Regions from separate parts of the Thioalkalivibrio sp. AKL7 genome, predicted to be linked through region 1. Evidence: predicted binding sites of a transcription regulator. Region 1 holds the regulator's gene; each other region holds the start of a gene.
The links. The regulator sigma-54, encoded in region 1, starts transcription at its own class of promoters, with help from an activator protein. The targets are predictions, from matches to a motif close to TGGCANGNTNCNTGCTT.
Positions count from the first base shown of each region.

Region 1 (4,211 bases):
GGCTGGGGACCTACACCGGCGACGTGATCGTGATCCGCGGCGACATGACCCTGGAGGCCGACAAGGTCTACGTGCGCACCCGCGATCGCCGCCCCTACGAAATGGAGGCCCACGGCGAGCCGGCACGCCTCGAATCACCCGATCCGGAAACCGGAGAGATGCGCATTGCCACCGCCCTGCGCATCGACTACCTGCTGAACGAAGACCGCATGATCCTCACCGACCAGGCCCATGTGATCACCACCAGCGAGGAGGCGCGCGGCAAGCGCATCACCTACGACCTGACGACCGACGTGATCGAGGCCGAACGCGGCGAAGGCGACAGCGAGCGCGTGCGCATCACCATCCAGCCGCGCGACGACGAATGAACGCCACCGCCCCCAGCCCATCCGCCACATCGGCACAAACCAACGACCGCCTGATCGGACGCGAGCTGACCAAGCGCTACGGCCAGCGCACGGTGCTGGACCAGGTGGACGTCGACCTCGCGCCCGGCGAGGTGGTCGGCCTGCTGGGCCCGAACGGGGCCGGCAAGACCACCTGCTTCTACAGCCTGGTCGGGCTGATCCGCCCCAATGCCGGGCGCATCACCCTGGGCGAGCGCGATATCACCCGCGCCCCCATCCACGTGCGCGCGCGCGCCGGCCTCGGCTACCTGCCGCAGGAGGCCTCGATCTTTCGCCGCCTGAGCGTGTGGGACAACCTGCAGGCCGTGCTCGAGCTGCGCCCCGGGCTGGATCGCCACGAGCGCCGCCGCATTGGCGATGCGCTGATCGAGGAGTTCCAGCTCGAGACCGTGCGCCACAGCCCGGGCATCGCGCTGTCCGGCGGCGAACGGCGCCGCGCCGAGATCGCCCGCGCCCTGGCCGGGGATCCGAAGTTCATCTGCCTGGACGAGCCCTTCGCCGGGGTGGACCCGATCTCGGTGGGCGACATCCAGGACGTGATTCGGCATCTCGCCCAGCGCGGCATCGGCGTACTGATCTCCGATCACAACGTGCGCGAGACCCTCGGCATCTGCCACAGGGCCTATATTCTTAGCGAAGGCCGCCTGCTGGCCGCCGGGACACCGGACGAGCTGCTGGCCGATCCCCAGGTGCGCCGGGTCTATCTCGGCGAGAACTTCCGCCTGTGAAAGCGCCCCACATGCGGCCCGGTCGGTGCACAAACCACAAGGCAGGCTTTAAGATTCCATCAATGCCCACCCTCGCCCCGCATACCCGATGCTGAAACCCGGCCTGAATCTGCAGCTGGGTCAGACGCTGACCATGACCCCGCAACTGCAGCAGGCGATCCGCCTGTTGCAGCTGTCCACGCTCGAGCTCCAGGTGGAGATCCAGCAGGCGCTGGAGAGCAACCCCATGCTCGAACAGGTCGAGGACGAAGAGGCCGAGGCCGACACCGAGCGCCTGAACCAGGACGGCGAGCTGGTGGAAGGCGATCGCATGGAGGCCACCACCACCAGCGACGACGTGATCCCCGAGGAACTGACGACCGACAGCCGCTGGGACGACATCTACGAGCCGGCCCCGACACCCAACAAGGGCGTGGATGACCGCGACCCGCTGGAAAACACCAGCGACGACGACGGTGAGGGCCTGCAGGATCACCTGCTGTGGCAGCTGCATCTGAGCCATCTGACACCGCGCGACCAGCGCATCGGGGCGGCCCTGATCGACGCCATCAGCCCCGACGGCTATCTCGAGGGCGACCTCGACACCCTGGCCGAGACCATCAGCCGAGGCGAGGATGAAACCGTCGGCGTCGACGAGGTCGAGGCAGTGCTCCACTGGATTCAGCAGTGCGACCCGCTGGGGGTCGGCGCGCGCAACCTGCGGGAGTGCCTGGAGATCCAGCTACGCGAACTGGCCCCGGACGCCCCGGCCCGCGAGGCCGCACGGGCGATCCTGGAACACGGCATGGACAGCCTGGGCAAGCGCGACTACAAGGCCCTGCAGCGCCAGTCCGGCGTACGCGACCCGGACGAACTGGCCCGCGCACTGGATCTGATCCGCACCCTGAACCCGCGCCCCGGCGCACAGATCAGCTCCGCCACCTCGGAATACGTAGTCCCGGATGTCTACGTGCGCCACACCACCGAGGGCTGGCGCGTGGATCTAAACCCGGAGATCGCACCGCGCATCCGCATCAACGACCTCTACGCCGGCATGGTGCGCCAAGTCTCGGATGCCCGCGACAGCGCCTTTATGCGCGATCAGCTGCAGGAGGCACGCTGGTTCCTGAAGAGCCTGCACAGCCGCAACGACACCCTGCTGCGGGTCGCCGAGGCGATCGTCCATCGCCAGCAGGGCTTTCTCGAGCATGGCGACGTCGCGATGCAGCCATTGATCCTGCGCGACATTGCCGAGACCCTGGAGATGCACGAATCGACCATCTCGCGGGTTACCACGCAGAAATACATGCACACCCCGCGCGGGGTCTTCGAGTTCAAGTATTTCTTCTCCAGCCATGTCGGCACGAACGATGGCGGCGAGTGTTCCGCCACCGCCATCCGTGCCATGATTCGCGAATTGATTGGCGACGAACCCCCGAACAAGCCGCTCAGCGATGCCCGGCTCGCCCAGGTCCTGTCGGACCGGGGCATCAACGTAGCGCGCCGCACCGTGGCCAAGTACCGCGAGGCGATGCACATCCCTTCATCCAGCGAACGCCGGCAGATGGCCTCGATGCCCACCGGCAGCAAGTAACCAAGGAGTCCTGACCATGCAGATCAACCTGACCGGCCACCACGTGGACATCACCGACGCCCTGCGCGACTACGTCAACGAGAAGTTCGCGAAGCTGGAGCGCCACTTCGACAAGGTCATCGACGTCCACGTCGTGCTGACCCACGAGAAGACCCGGAATCAGCACAACCAGGCCGAAGCGAATCTCCAGGTCAGCGGCAATCACATCCACGCCGAGGCCTCTCACGAGGACATGTATGCCGCGATCGACGCGCTGATCGACAAAGTCGACCGTCAGCTGATCAAGCACAAGGAAAAGGTCAAGGATCACCACCGCGCCGAAGGTGCCCAGCGCAACCGCGAGCAGGCCTCCTGATCCATGACGATTGCCGAGCTGATCACCTCCGAGCGCATTGGCCTGCAACCCGAGTGTTCCAGCCAGAAACGGGCCCTGGAGGCCCTGGCGGACCTCCTCGCCGGCGGAGGTGACGGCACGGGACCGGGGAGCAACGCGATCTTCGAGGCCCTGTCCGCGCGCGAAAAACTCGGATCCACCGGTCTCGGCCATGGGGTTGCGATTCCCCATGGCCGCCTGGCCGATCTCGAGGCGCCGCGCGTGGCCGTGCTGCGCCTGGACAAGGGCGTCGACTTCGACGCCATGGATCACGAGCCGGTCGATATCCTGATCGCACTGCTGGTCCCGGAGGCCGCCACCGGCGACCACCTCGACCTGCTGGCCCAGCTCGCCCGCGGCCTGTCGCAGCCAGACACCATCGGAGCGCTGCGCCGGGCCGGGGATGCGACGGCCCTGGAACAGGAACTCGTGCGCCGCTTCAGCGAGGACTAAGCCCGTGGAACCCGCCGCCAGCCGCGATTCCGGCGCGCAGCGTCTGCCATGAACGAGGCGCTGGGAGAAGGCGGGATCGCCCGCGACATCAACGTGGAGAGCCTGATCCAGGCCATGGGAAACCGCCTGGATCTTCGCTTCGTACACGGCGAACACGCAGCACCCGACCGCAAGCTGGTCGGCGACGACGGGGACGACCTGCCGCTGGCCGGCCATCTCAACCTGATCCGGCCCAACCGCATCCAGATCATCGGCGACTTCGAGGCCCGCTACATCTCCAGCCTCAGCGCCACCCAGTGCAACGACCTGATCCTGGAGATGGCCCGCACTGGGACCACCGCGGTGATCTTCGCCGAGGACACCTGTCCGTTCTCGGAGATGCCCGACGCCCCGCAGGAGGCGCTGCCGCTGATCCTGTGCTCCAGCACCAGCAGTCACGAGATCATCTCGCTGCTGCGCTATTTCCTGCAGCAGCGCCTGGCCCATTTCGAGGTGCGCCACGGCGTGTTCATGGAGATCCTCGGGATCGGGGTGCTGATCAGCGGCGCCTCCAGCGTCGGCAAGAGCGAGGTCGCACTGGAACTGATCTCGCGCGGGCATCGCCTGATCGCCGACGATGCCCCCGAGTTCGCGCGCATTGCGCCCGACATCGTGCGCGGCCACTGCCCGGCCCTGCT
Region 1 is NZ_KB906948.1:348,358-352,568, reverse strand. Features, by position in the region: gene lptA (lipopolysaccharide transport periplasmic protein LptA) at 1-368, shown strand, start outside; gene lptB (LPS export ABC transporter ATP-binding protein) at 365-1,135, shown strand; gene G315_RS0104550 (RNA polymerase factor sigma-54) at 1,224-2,708, shown strand; gene hpf (ribosome hibernation-promoting factor, HPF/YfiA family) at 2,725-3,063, shown strand; gene G315_RS0104540 (PTS sugar transporter subunit IIA) at 3,067-3,534, shown strand; gene hprK (HPr(Ser) kinase/phosphatase) at 3,583-4,211, shown strand, end outside.

Region 2 (4,211 bases), on a different contig from region 1:
GAACGGCCGCTTCCGGCTGACCCTTTTCCACGTAGGCATAGGCCTTGGCCAGCAGAAGGTGGGAGCGCGTGAACGACCGCTCACCGTACCGTGGGTTGTCGAGCAGGGCATCCGCCAGGCGAATCAACGCCGCGTGGGTTCTGGGCGGGCAGAGCGGCGAGGGCTCTGCCCGCCGGGCCGTACGGTTCAGCTCCATGGCTACCGCGGGGCGGTAGAGGGATGAGGTGCGCAGCGCCCTTTCAACTTCGGCCAGCAGTTCGGGGAAGGAGTCCTCGTTGTTCACGCAAATGGCCGTGCGCTGGAGTTGGGAGAGAAGCACTTCGGGCTGTCTGTCTGCGGCCCGGTCCAGGGTCTGTCGGGCGTTTTCGAAATCGCCAGCGGCCATATGCTGCATCGCCAGGAACTGGTGGGCCCGGATGGAGTGTGGGTTGTACTCGAGCCAGAGCTCGGCGTTGACGCGTTTGTCGTTCCAGTGCGCGGTGACTTGGAACAAAACCAGCGTGTACACCAGGGCGTAGGCGAGGAGCACAACAGCCGCCACGCGGAAGTGTGCAGGCGAGATGGTCAGGGCGAAATACACCAGGGCAAAGAACAGCCCGAATGCCGGGACGTAGTTGCGGTGGGCGAAGTACAGTTCCAGCCCGATATGGGTGGACTCGAGGATGTGCCCGAGCAGGAAGAAGCCGAGCCCGAAGACGAACCATGGTGCAAGCCGACGCAGGGCAATGGCGGCCGCCACCAGCGTTCCCCAGAAAAGCCAGGCCACCAGAGTGATCGGCGGTTCCAACCAGCCGCGGGATGGCGGGATGTGATCCATGAAGGGTGTGACAGCAACAGCCTGCGGCAGCAGCAACTGGCGGAGATAGTCCAGCAGGATCACCGGCTGGGTGAGCAGGCGCTCCACGGGTGTGAAATCCCGCCGGGGCCCGTAATCCCCGCGCTGCAGGGTCTCGATGAAGCCCAGCCCCAGGTAACCCAGGATGAACAGACTGGGCAGGAGCACCAGCAACCCGAGCGCAAGCCGCTCGACCGTTCCGGTCAGCCACTGTTCACGTGGGATCCACAGGACCAGGATCGTCAGGGCCAACAGCGGCAGCAGGGCCCCGTTCTCCTTGGAGAACGTGGCCAGCAGGGTACCCAGCCCGAGGCCCGCAACCAGGGCCGCAAGGCGCAGGTTGCGTCGATCGGTCAGGTGCGCCCAGACGAACAAAGCCAGTCCGGCAAACAGGAACAGCGCCGAAAGGCTGGTCATGCGCTGGATGACCATCAGGTGCGTGGTCGCCAGGAACGGAGCGAGCCCCCAGAGCAGGGCGACGAAGGCGCCGATCCAGCGCGCACGCAGCGCATCCTGCGGCGGGCCGATGCGAGCCAGGCCGGCCGCCAGGAAAAACACCGCGAGGATCGACAGCAGGTGGATGCCGAAATTCACGGCAAGCATGGCTTCGGGACGGGTGTCCCAGGCATCGGCCTGCAGGGCGAAGGTCGCGAGCGAAACGGGCCGTCCCAGAGGGCCGGCGTTGCCGGCAAGGATGAAGTGGAGTGCGGTCCGGATATCGTCAACTTGGATCAACTGAGCCAGGTTGGGCCAGTCGTCGAACAGCCAGTAACCGGGCAGGGCTAGGGAATAGGCGCCGGCGACTAGGGCAAGCCCGGCCACAAGGAGGACAAATGGCAGAAAGCGGCGTTGGGGGCTCTGAGGCGTCTGCATGGTGTCGGGCCTTGGGGCGTTTGAATGCCGGGGGAGCGGAATCCGCGGGGGTGTCCGAGCGCGAGATTCCTAGTGGGCGGGCCTGTCGGGCAGGCATCGTGTTCCGTCACGGGCTCAGAGCCGGTTTCGGGCCGGTTGCAACGGTAACCGAGTCGGAGGAGGCGGTGGGGGCGCTGATCGGGGGGCGCCGTCCGGGCACAAAAAAGCCGCCGTGCGATGCACGGCGGCTCAACCGAATGCCCGATGGGTTTCCGGTTCATCTGGCTCCTGTTACTGGCAGCCGGACGGGATGTAGTTTGGCTCCAGGCCGGTGCAAACCCACTGCGTAATCTGACCGGTGGTGGCGTCCACGTCCGGGGTGAGAGTCAGCACCGGGCTAGTCGCGTTGGCGAGGACGCCCTCAGTGAATTCGACTTCGAAGGCGCTCGGGTTGATAAAGCGCACGTCGCCGACGTACTTGCCGTCCAGGCTGGTGACGGAGGCGTCATTGAAAGCGCGGCCTTCAGAGGAGGCGACGGCGAAGTCGGCACGGGCGCCGGCAGTCACGCTAAGGGCCTCGGAAGCCTGGGCGCGGGCGGTGTAGTCCTGGTAGGCCGGCAGGGCGATTGCGGCGAGGATGCCGATGATCGCCACAACGATCATCAGTTCGATCAGCGTGAAGCCCTTCTGGGCACTCTTCACTTTTTGCATGGTGGTTCTCCCTTGATGTGATAAAAGCTGGGCCTTCGGCCCGGCCACCCCGTGGGCAGCTGTCTGAGGAGATGCATTGGGCGTGCCAAGAGTGCGGGAATGCGTGAAAACGGCGCCCGGGCGCGGTGGGGTCTGTGGCATGGGTCACGCACGCGCGCTTCCAGGGTGTGTCACGTGACAAAAATGGTCATGTGATGTGACGCACGTTGTCACCCTGGGGGGCTGGGGTGCCCCTGGTTGTCATGGTGGGGAGCATCGATCCGGGGGCTGTTCGAGCGGTGGAGATCCCGGCTCTTCGCTGCGCTACGGCCGGGATGACGGGTGGAGGGTGCTGTGGTCGGGATGACCAGGGGGCGTGACGGGGGCCGGGATGATGAGGTCTGTTGGCCGTGTGATGTGGGGGCAAGGTTCGCGGCGTTTTCCGGATTCGGCTTTGGCAGGGGCTTCGCGTGCGAGCACGCTCCTACAGGGAGGGTTGGGGGCGGGGCCTGAGGAGCTAGAGGCCGAGGATGGCGACGGCGGTGGCGAAGTAGATGGTGATGCCGACGACGTCGACGACGGAGGTGATGAGCGGGGCGCTGGCGACGGCGGGGTCGACGCCCAGGCGGGTGAGGGTGAACGGCAGCAGCAGGCCGAACAGGGAGCCGAACAGGACCACCAGGAACATGCCGAGCGCGATCGCGTTGGCGACCTCGAGGCTGCCCAGCCAGTTGCCGGAGAGCCAGATGGCACCGGCCAGGGTGGCGCCGAGGGCGGAGGCGACCAGGATCTCCTTGCCGCCCAGGCGCCACCAGTCCTGGGGCTTGATGTCGTTGGTGGCGAGCGAGCGTACGACCAGGGTGGAGGCCTGGGCGCCGGCGTTGCCACCCGAGGCGATGACCATGGGCAGGAAGAAGATCAGCGCGACCACGGTCTCGATGGCCGCCTCGAAGTGGGCGATGGCCAGGCCGGAGAGGATGTTCACGGCCACCAGGATGACCAGCCAGCCGATGCGCTTGCGGTAAAGCAGCTGCATGCTGGCATCGCGCAGCGAGAGCACGACGTCGCCCACCGCGGCCATGCGGTGGAAGTCCTCGGTGGTCTCGGCGCGCAGCACGTCCATTACGTCGTCGACGGTGATGATGCCCAGCAGGTGGCCGTTGTCGTCGACCACCGGGAGGACGTCCAGGTCGTAGTGGCTGATGCGGTGGGCGGCTTCTTCGCGGTCTTCCTCCGCACTGATGCTGACGACATCGGTGTTCATGCGCTCGCGCACGCTGGTGGTGGGGCGCGACAGCAGCAGCCCCTTCAGGCGCACCCAGCCGAGCAGTTCGCCGGTCGGCGTGACCACGAAGATGGTGTTGATGGTCTCGGCCAGATCGCTCTGTTCGCGCAGGTGATCCATGGCCTCGGCCACCGACCAGTCGGGCTGGACCGTGGCGAACTCGGGCGTCATCAGGCGCCCGGCGCTCTCCTCCGGGTAGCCGAGCAGGGTCTCCAGGGCCTCCTGGTCTTCGTCCGGCAGGGTCTCGAGCAGGGATTCGGCCTGTTCGTCCTCCAGCCCGTCGATCACCGAGACCGCGTCGTCGTAGGACAGTGCCGCGACCAGGCGGCTGGCATGCTCGTCGTCCAGCGCCTGAAACACGCGGGACTGGTGGTCCGATTCCAGGTGGGCGTAGATATCCGCCGTGCACTCGACATCCAGGCGCTGGAAGAAGGCCTCCATCTGTTGGGCCGGCAGGGCCTCCAGGGCGTCGGAGAGATCCGGCGCCGCGTGCTCGGCGCACAGGCTCTGCAGGGCCTCCGCGGTGGGCGCGGTCAGCGCGGTCTGCAG
Region 2 is NZ_KB906949.1:403,126-407,336, forward strand. Features, by position in the region: gene G315_RS0106910 (tetratricopeptide repeat protein) at 1-1,708, opposite strand, end outside; gene G315_RS0106915 (pilin) at 1,979-2,398, opposite strand; gene mgtE (magnesium transporter) at 2,895-4,211, opposite strand, start outside.
Region 2: the regulator sigma-54 is predicted to act here: its motif matches at 2,470-2,486, upstream of G315_RS0106915 (pilin).

Region 3 (4,211 bases), on a different contig from region 1:
ACGGAACCTAGGTTGCTCGACCCTGGACGATCCAGTCGCACGTCACCCGCCGCGAAGGTTTCGGCCCAGTTGTTGTCACCTAGCTGTTCCAGACCCTGAGGGTTGGGGAAATTCGCCAGCGCCAGCTGGCCGAGAACCGAGGACTGACCATTGGTGAAGCGCGCGAACACTACACCGGTCTGATCGATATCGATGCCGGTCAGCTGGCCGGAGGCGAAACCGTCCTGATTCAGGTCGTTCACCGAGAAATCACCACCGAACTGCGTCGTACCGTCGAAGTCGATATCGAAGACCAAATCATCCGCGCCGTCCAAGCTACCGCCCGGGACAGTAAGGCCTTCAGCCCCGGGGATGACACCGTCCAGCTGACCACTTTGGTCAAACTCCAGTCGTAGCGCAGATGCTGGATTGCTAGTAACCGGGTCAATCGGGTACTCGACCTCCTGCAACTCACCATTCTCGTCACGCACCGCAACATGGGCATTCCACTCGTTCTGGTCCGTCTTCACGAAGTAGAGGTTGGCGTCCCGCGCAATACCCAGGGAGTCATACATCGTGAGCGAGGTGGAGAAGTTGTAGGTCTCCGGGTCCTCGAGATCGAAATCGTCCGGATCGTCACTCAATGTCGCCGCATCCGAACGCAAGTTAATCAGTGCCTCAAGGTTTTCGGTGGCCTGGGGAGCGGCCGTATCGGTTTGCAGACGCAAATCCCCGAGATTCGTACCCCCCGCCTCGTCATAGCCACGCAGGCGCAGACCCTGGTTGTTTACCAGATAGCCGTCGCGGTCCACCTGAAAGGCCCCAGCACGGCTGTACACCGTGCTGCCCTGGTCGTTCAGGACGAAGAAGCCCTCGCCGTTGATGGCCAGGTCCAGGCCGTTCTCGGTAAACTCCGTCCGACCCTGCGAAAACTGCTGGGTCACCGCCTGCAGGCGCGTACCGGAACCGATCGCCGTCTGGCTGATGCCGCCGAAGCTCTGGGCAAACACGTCACCGAATTCCGCCCGCGAGCGCTTGAATCCGGTGGTCCCGGAGTTGGAGACGTTGTTGCCGGTGGTCTGCAGGTCGGCCTGGGCCGCGTTCAGTCCGCTCAATCCGATATTGAAGGGCATGGGGTGTTTCCTCCGTTAGGGTTCGTTCGACGCGCGCCGGCCGTTAGCCGCCAATCCGCCGTACATCCGAAAAGCTGATCTCGCCCAGGCCTTGCACGGTCAGTGCCAGCCCGGAATCATTGCCCACCGCGACGCTCTCCACGCGGGCATCCAGGAAGGTATCCACGGCCTCGGACTGGGTCCCGGAGCGGGCCGTGGCCTTGAACTCGTAGACGCCCGGGGGTGCGAAGGTCCCGTCGTCGCGCATGCCGTTCCAGCTGAACTCCTGCAAGCCGCTGCCGGCGGCGCCCAGGTTCATGCGGCGGATGCGCTCGCCGTTCGGGCTGTACACGTCGATCTGCAGCTCCTCCGTGGAGCGATCCAGGTCCACCGCACCCTTGACCATGCCGTCCGGACCCAGCTCGCCGAATTCGACGGGAACCAGCACGTCCTTGCCTACCAGGGAGGCGGCCTGCAGCGTCTGGTTCTGGCCCAGCGACTGCGCCAGCTGCTGGAAGGATTTGGACAGCTCCTCGATGCCGGTTACGGTCGAGAACTGCGCCATCTGGCCCAGGAAGTCGCCGTTGTCCATCGGCTCCATTGGGTCCTGATTCTCCAGCTGGGTCGTCATCAGCTTGAGGAAGTCGGACTGGCCCAGGCGGTCCATGTCCTTGTCCTGTTTCTGCTCGGGGCGCGAGAGGCCCAGGCGATCCAGCAATTCGGGGGATATCTGTGTCATCGATGGCTCCCTAGCCTTGACCGATCTGCAATGTGCGCTGGAGCAGCTGACGCGAGGTCTCCATCACCTCCACGTTGGCTTCGTAATTGCGCGAGGCGGACATCATGTTGGCCATCTCCTCCACCACGCTGATGGCCGGACGGAAGATGTAGCCCTCCTCGTTGGCCTGCGGGTGATGGGGTTCGTAATGCGCATGCGGCGCCGCCTGCGACTCGGTCACGCCGGCCACCCGAACGGCCGTCGACGAACCGTTCGGGTTGGCCTGGTCCATCACGCTCTGGAACAGCACCTGCTTGGCGCGATAGGCCTCGTCGGGGTTGGTCGCGGCGGTGTTCGCGTTGGCCAGGTTCGAGGCCACGGTGTTCAGGCGCACCGACTGCGCCGACAGCGCCGAGGCGGAGGTATTGAACAGGCTGAAAAGGTTGCTCACGACATCGATCTCCCGATCAGGTCCGCGTTAGCGGTCGCCCCGCAGGGCTTCGCGGATGCCGGAGACCCGGCGATTGAGGAATTCCAGGCTGCTCTGATATTGAACGGCGTTCTCGGCAAAGGCGGCCCGCTCCATCTGCGGGTCCACCGTGTTGCCATCCAGCGACGCCTGCGAGGGGACGCGGTAAAGCGCCTCGACCTGCCCGTTCATCGCGCCAGCGTTGGGGTCGAGATGCGCCGCCTGGCTGCGCGCCATGGGCAAGGTATTGCCGCCGCCGGCCGCGGATTCGAGCACCGCACGAAAATCGATATCCCGCGCCTTGTAGTTCGGGGTATCCGCGTTGGCGATGTTGGAGGCCAGCAGCTCCATGCGCTGCGCCCGCACGTTCACCGCCTGCGGAGAAATACCCATCGCCTTGTCGAGAGAGAGACTCATCGCTTCCGTCCTGTCCGCCCGTGGCGGACCCTCGCTTGGAGAACGGGGCGCACCGATTGCGACCCTTCGCAGGGGAACTGAAGCAATCGTTATGCCATTCTCGAGCGACGTGCCGCAGGGGCGCAGGCACAGTGGGCAGCCAGGGGAAGGGATGGAGCGACTCGCCGTCCGCATTGCACGGGCGTTCCCGGGGATCAGCCCCGGGGCTGGATTACGTCAGGACTTCAGACGAAGTACCGAGCCGTACTCGGTTCGTACGGTCTCGAAGGCCTGGGTGTAGGGCCCTGCGGTCTCGGAAGCGCCAAGAAACAGATACCCGCCCGGATTCATCTGCCGGGCGATAGCGTCAAGAACCTGTCGCTTGGTGTCGCCCGAGAAATAGATCAGCACATTACGGCAGAACACCAGGTCGAACTTGCCCAGCGCCGCATAGCTGTCGATCAGGTTGAGCTTCTGAAAGCGACAGCGCCGCTGCACATCCGGGATCACCTTGTGGCCATCCGCGACGGTCTCGAAGAAGCGCGCGCGCCGGCTCTCGCTGAGCCCGCGCACGATGCTCAGGCCGTCGTACACGGCCCGCCGCGCATCGTCCAGGATCTTCTCTGATAGGTCCGTGCCAAGAATGGAAACCGGTACCTTCCGGGCCGGCCGCGATTCTTCCCATTCCGAGACCACCATGGAGATCGTATAGGCCTCCTGCCCACTGGAGCAGCCCGCGGACCAGACCTTGATGCTGCCTCCCTTCGCGGCCAGTTCCGGCAACAGCACGTGGCGCAGGATCTCGAACGGAAAGCCATCGCGGAACCAGGACGTCTCGTTGGTCGTCATCGCATCGATCACGCGGGTGCGCAGACGCGGATTCGGGGCCTGCCGCATCGCATGCAGCAGTTCCGGGACGCTCTTGAAGTCGAACTCGTCGAGCAGCCGCGACAGACGACTGGAAACCAGGTACTGGCGGCTGTCACCCAACACCAAGCCGCAGCAGTCCTGCAGGAAGCGGGAGAACTCCTCGTAGTCGCGGGAATCGATCACCGAGTCATCCCTGAGCGCTGTCCATCGTGATTAGGCATCCTGATGACGAATCCTTGACCGGGGCCGCTTGGCCGGAAAACCGGGGTGATCCAGAAGATCGGATCGAGTATACGGCGTCGCGCGCATGGCACCATACACACCGACTTCCGGCCACCCATCGCCGCTCCGGGCTTGCCGAGCGGCAACGCGGTTCCGCCCGACCGGTCATTCGGCCTGCTGACTCTCGCGCCCGGTCTGATCCAGTACGGCATTGGCCAGCTCATCGGGATTGAACTTGGAGAGAAAGGCATCCGCGCCCGCGCGCTTAACCATGTCGGTATTGAACTCACCGCTCAGCGAGGAGTGCAGCAGCACCTTCAGGTCCTTCAGCGCGGTGTTGTCCCGGATGCGCGCGGTCAGGGTATAGCCGTCCATGCGTGGCATCTCGATATCCGAGATCACCAGTTCGACCTGGTCCCCTACCGGCCCTTCCGTGGCCTTCTGC
Region 3 is NZ_KB906947.1:571,237-575,447, forward strand. Features, by position in the region: gene flgE (flagellar hook protein FlgE) at 1-1,112, opposite strand, end outside; gene G315_RS0102560 (flagellar hook assembly protein FlgD) at 1,156-1,830, opposite strand; gene flgC (flagellar basal body rod protein FlgC) at 1,841-2,260, opposite strand; gene flgB (flagellar basal body rod protein FlgB) at 2,288-2,695, opposite strand; gene G315_RS0102575 (protein-glutamate O-methyltransferase CheR) at 2,912-3,727, opposite strand; gene G315_RS0102580 (chemotaxis protein CheV) at 3,932-4,211, opposite strand, start outside.
Region 3: the regulator sigma-54 is predicted to act here: its motif matches at 2,776-2,792, upstream of flgB (flagellar basal body rod protein FlgB).

Region 4 (4,211 bases), on a different contig from region 1:
TGTTTGTTCCGCGAGGCATCCGCGGATCATGAGCATGAGTCAGAATCTCCCCCAGAATACCCCGTCCCCGAGCGTTTCGTATGAAGAGGCTATTGGCGATTTCCTGGTCGCCTCGCGCAAATGCGAGGTAGTGAGCCTGGAGCGCCTGCTGGAGGCCGTGCAACTGGTCGGGCGCATCCGTGCCCTGGTGCATCAACTGCAGCGTGAACGCGGCGCTTCCAGCCTCTGGATCGGCTCGGCTGGCCAGCGTTATGCCGAGGAGCTGGGGCAGTATCGAACCGAATCCGACACCACGGCGGCGGCCTTTCGCGAACACCTTGATGGCTGGTTACAGCCGGGGGCCTGTGCCCATGCACGCGGCCGGTTGCTGGGACGCATGGCACTGGCCTTGCACGGACTGTCCGGGCTGCCCAGCCTGCGCGAGGAGGTCAACGAGCGCACGCTTTCGCCAATGGAGGCGATGCGCGGCTTCAGCGAACTGATCCGTTCGCTTCTGGGCGTGGTATTCGAGGCTGCGGACTCGGCTACCGACCCGGAGGTCTCCGGTGCACTGGTCGCTCTTTTGAACTTCATGCAGGGCAAGGAGCTTGCGGGTCAGGAGCGTGCGATCGGCGCGGCCGGCTTTGGCCAGGGCGTGTTCGACGGCGAGTTGCGTCAGGCCCTGCTGCACCGCATCGATGCCCAGGAGCGTTCGTTTCACATCTTCTCCGAGTTTGCCCCGGAATCGGCCTGCGGTGCCTGGCGTCAGTTGCAGGGCGCGAGCTTCGCGGCCGAGGTCGAGCGCCTGCGCCGTCAGGCCTGCACCCAGGCCGATGGCCAGCCGGACCCGGCGCGGGCCGAGGCCTGGTTTGCCTGCGCCACCGCGCGGATCGACGCGATGAAGGAGATCGAGGACCGGCTGGAGATGCATCTGAACGAGTGCTGTTCGGCGCGTATCGCGGCGGATCGCGCGGACCTGGGTGCGGTGCGTGACCGTATCGCGCAGCTGGCCGAGTCGGAGCTGCGTGACAGCGTGCCGTATGCGGTGTTCTTCGGTGCGCCCGAGGGGCTGGATTCCGACGGCGTGGGCGGCGATAACCCGCTCAATGTGCCGATCGTCGGACATTCGGTGATGGACCTGGTGCAACGCCAGGCCAGTCGTCTGCAGTCGGTGGAGGACGAGCTGCAGGCGGCGCGCCAGGCCTTGGCCGAGCGCAAGACGATTGAGCGAGCCAAGGCACTGCTAATCCAGCATCGCGGCCTGACGGAGGACCAGGCCTACAAGCTCCTGCGCCAGACTGCGATGAACCAGAACCGGCGTCTGGCCGAGGTGGCCGAGGCGACCGTCGCCATGTCCGACCTGCTGGGGAAGGGCCTGTAGGAGCCGCCTTGGCGGCGAAGCCCCTGCCAAAGTCCGGCGCGGGCAGGGGCTTCGCCGCCAAGGCGGCTCCTACGGCGGGTTAGGTCGCCCTCTGGCAGCGCACTATTGCAGGTCAACTGCACCGCAAGTGCGCCCCAGGCTGGTGCCTTAGGGATCGGCTTCCGGACTTCGGGCTTCCCGCAAGCGTTCGACCCGGTGTTCGAAACCATCCGATTTTTCCGCGCCACGTGGCGATTGTTTCCCGCATGGTCGCCTAGCAACGGCTAATTGGCACACCTCCTGCAGGAGTATGGGCAAGACGAGCCAACGGCGGTTCGTCGCCTGACAACAGGGAGACCCGATGACCGGGGCTCCCGTGAGACTGGACAAAGGCGTCCATCACCCGGCTGCACAAGCGGCCGGGCTGATGCGACGCCTTTTGTCGTTTTTGGGATGTGTTTGCTGACAAGGGGAGTGAACCCGTAATGACCGATCAAACGAACGACACGAAGAACACCTCCGGCCTGTCGCGCCGGCGTTTCCTGGGCGGCATGGCCGCCGGAATCGGCGCCACGGCAATGGGCCTTTCGGGCGCGGCGCCCTGGGGCTATGCGAAGGCCGGCAATGGCAAGCCGGAGACCACCGAGGCGAAGCTCGGCTTCATCGCGCTGACGGATGCCGCACCGCTGTTCATTGCGCTGGAGAAGGGCTTTTTCGCCGCTCACGGCATGCCCGATGTGCAGGTGCTGAAGCAGTCCTCCTGGGGCACGGTGCGCGACAACCTGGATCTGGGGTCGCAACGCGGCGGAATCGATGGATCGCACATTCTCACGCCAATGCCCTACCTGATCCATCGCCGGGGCACGCCGATGACGATCCTCGCGCGACTGAACCTGGCCGGGCAGTGCATCTCGGTCGGGGACGAGTACGCGGACCTGAAGGTCGGCACCGACACCACGGAGTTCAAGGGCGCCCTGGCCGAGAAGGCCGCCGGCGGTGACGACATTCGTGCGGCGATGACCTTCCCGGGCGGGACCCATGATCTGTGGATCCGCTACTGGATGGCCGCCGGCGGGATCGATCCGGACCGCGACATCGCCACCATCGTGGTCCCGCCGGCGCAGATGGTTGCCAACATGCGCGTCGGGTCCATGGACACCTTTTGTGTCTGCGAGCCGTGGAACATGCAGTTGATCAATCAGGGCATCGGCTACACCGCCAACACCACCGGCGAACTGTGGCACAACCACCCGGAGAAGGCGCTGGGCATGCGTGCCGACTGGGTGGAGGCTCATCCGAACGCGGCGCGCGCCCTGACCATGGCGGTGATGGAGGCGCAGATGTACTGCGAGGACCCGGCGAACAAGGAGGAGGTCGCCGAGATCTGCTCGCGCCGGCGCTACATCCACGCCCCGTACGGCGACATCATCGACCGCATGCAGGGGAACTTCGACTACGGCACCGGCCGCGTGGTCGAGGACCACCCGGACCAGATGCGCTACTGGAAGGACCACGCCTCCTACCCGTTCAAGAGCCACGACCTGTGGTTCCTCACCGAGGACATCCGCTGGGGTTATCTGCCGCCGGATCTGGACATGCCGGCGCTGGTGGACGAGGTCAACCGCGAGGACATCTGGCGCGAGGCGGCCGCCGAGCTCGGTATCGACTCTGCCGACATCCCCGCGTCCACCTCGCGCGGCAAGGAGGCCTTCTTTGACGGCAAGGTCTTCGATCCCGAGAACCCGCAGGCCTATCTCGACAGCCTGGACATCAAGGCGATCGCGTCCTGACGCGGTGGCCCGACGACACCCGAAAAAACGATTCAAGAGGATTCCGCCATGAGTGCCATTCTCGACCGCACCATGACCTTCGGCTCCGGGCGCGAGCGCCCGGTGGTCGAGGCATCGCCCACCCGGCCCGTGGCCCGGAAGGCCACCACCATTGCGGCCAGACCCCAGCCGCGCCCCGGGGCAGATCCCGGGGCCTGGGCCCGGCGCCTGCGCAATACTGCCGCGGTCGTGGTGCCGCCGGTGGTCGTCACAGCGCTTTTTTTGCTTATCTGGGAGATGATGGCGTCCTCCCCGGGAGCCGTGTTGCCCGCCCCGAGCCAGGTGATTACCGACACCTGGGAACTGATCGTCAATCCCTTCTATGACTACGGCGGCAACGACGTCGGCATGGCCTGGCAGTTGCTGGCCAGCCTCGAGCGCGTGGCCTATGGCTATGCGCTGGCGGTGGTCGCCGGCATTGGCCTGGGCGTGCTGGTGGGTCAGTCCACCTGGGCGATGCGCGGTCTGGACCCGTTGTTCCAGGTGTTGCGCACCGTGCCGCCGCTGGCCTGGCTGCCGATCTCGCTGGCCGCGTTCCAGGCCAGCAATCCGTCGGCGATCTTCGTGATCTTCATCACCGCGATCTGGCCGATCATCATCAACACCTCCGTCGGTATCCGGAACATCTCGCAGGACTACGTGAACGTGGCCCGCGTGCTGCGCCTGAACGGCTTCGAGTACTTCACCAAGATCATGCTCCCGGCCGCCGCGCCGTATGTCTTTTCCGGTTTGCGCATCGGGATCGGTCTCGCCTGGCTAGCGATCGTGGCCGCCGAGATGCTGATCGGTGGTGTTGGTATCGGCTTCTTTATCTGGGATGCCTGGAACGCCTCCATGCTCAGCGACATCGTGCTCGCGCTCGTCTACGTCGGCCTGGTCGGGTTCTTCCTCGACCGTCTGGTTGCCATCGTCGGCAACTGGGTTACCCGTGGCACGCAGGCCGGCTGAGCCGGCCCCTTACAGGAGAAACATCATGACCAGCTATCTCTCCATTGAACACGTCCACAAGACCTTTGGCGAAGGGCCTTCGGCTACCGAGGTGC
Region 4 is NZ_KB906952.1:17,403-21,613, reverse strand. Features, by position in the region: gene G315_RS0109875 (nitrate regulatory protein) at 35-1,360, shown strand; gene G315_RS0109870 (CmpA/NrtA family ABC transporter substrate-binding protein) at 1,825-3,129, shown strand; gene ntrB (nitrate ABC transporter permease) at 3,178-4,116, shown strand; gene G315_RS0109860 (ABC transporter ATP-binding protein) at 4,142-4,211, shown strand, end outside.
Region 4: the regulator sigma-54 is predicted to act here: its motif matches at 1,629-1,645, upstream of G315_RS0109870 (CmpA/NrtA family ABC transporter substrate-binding protein).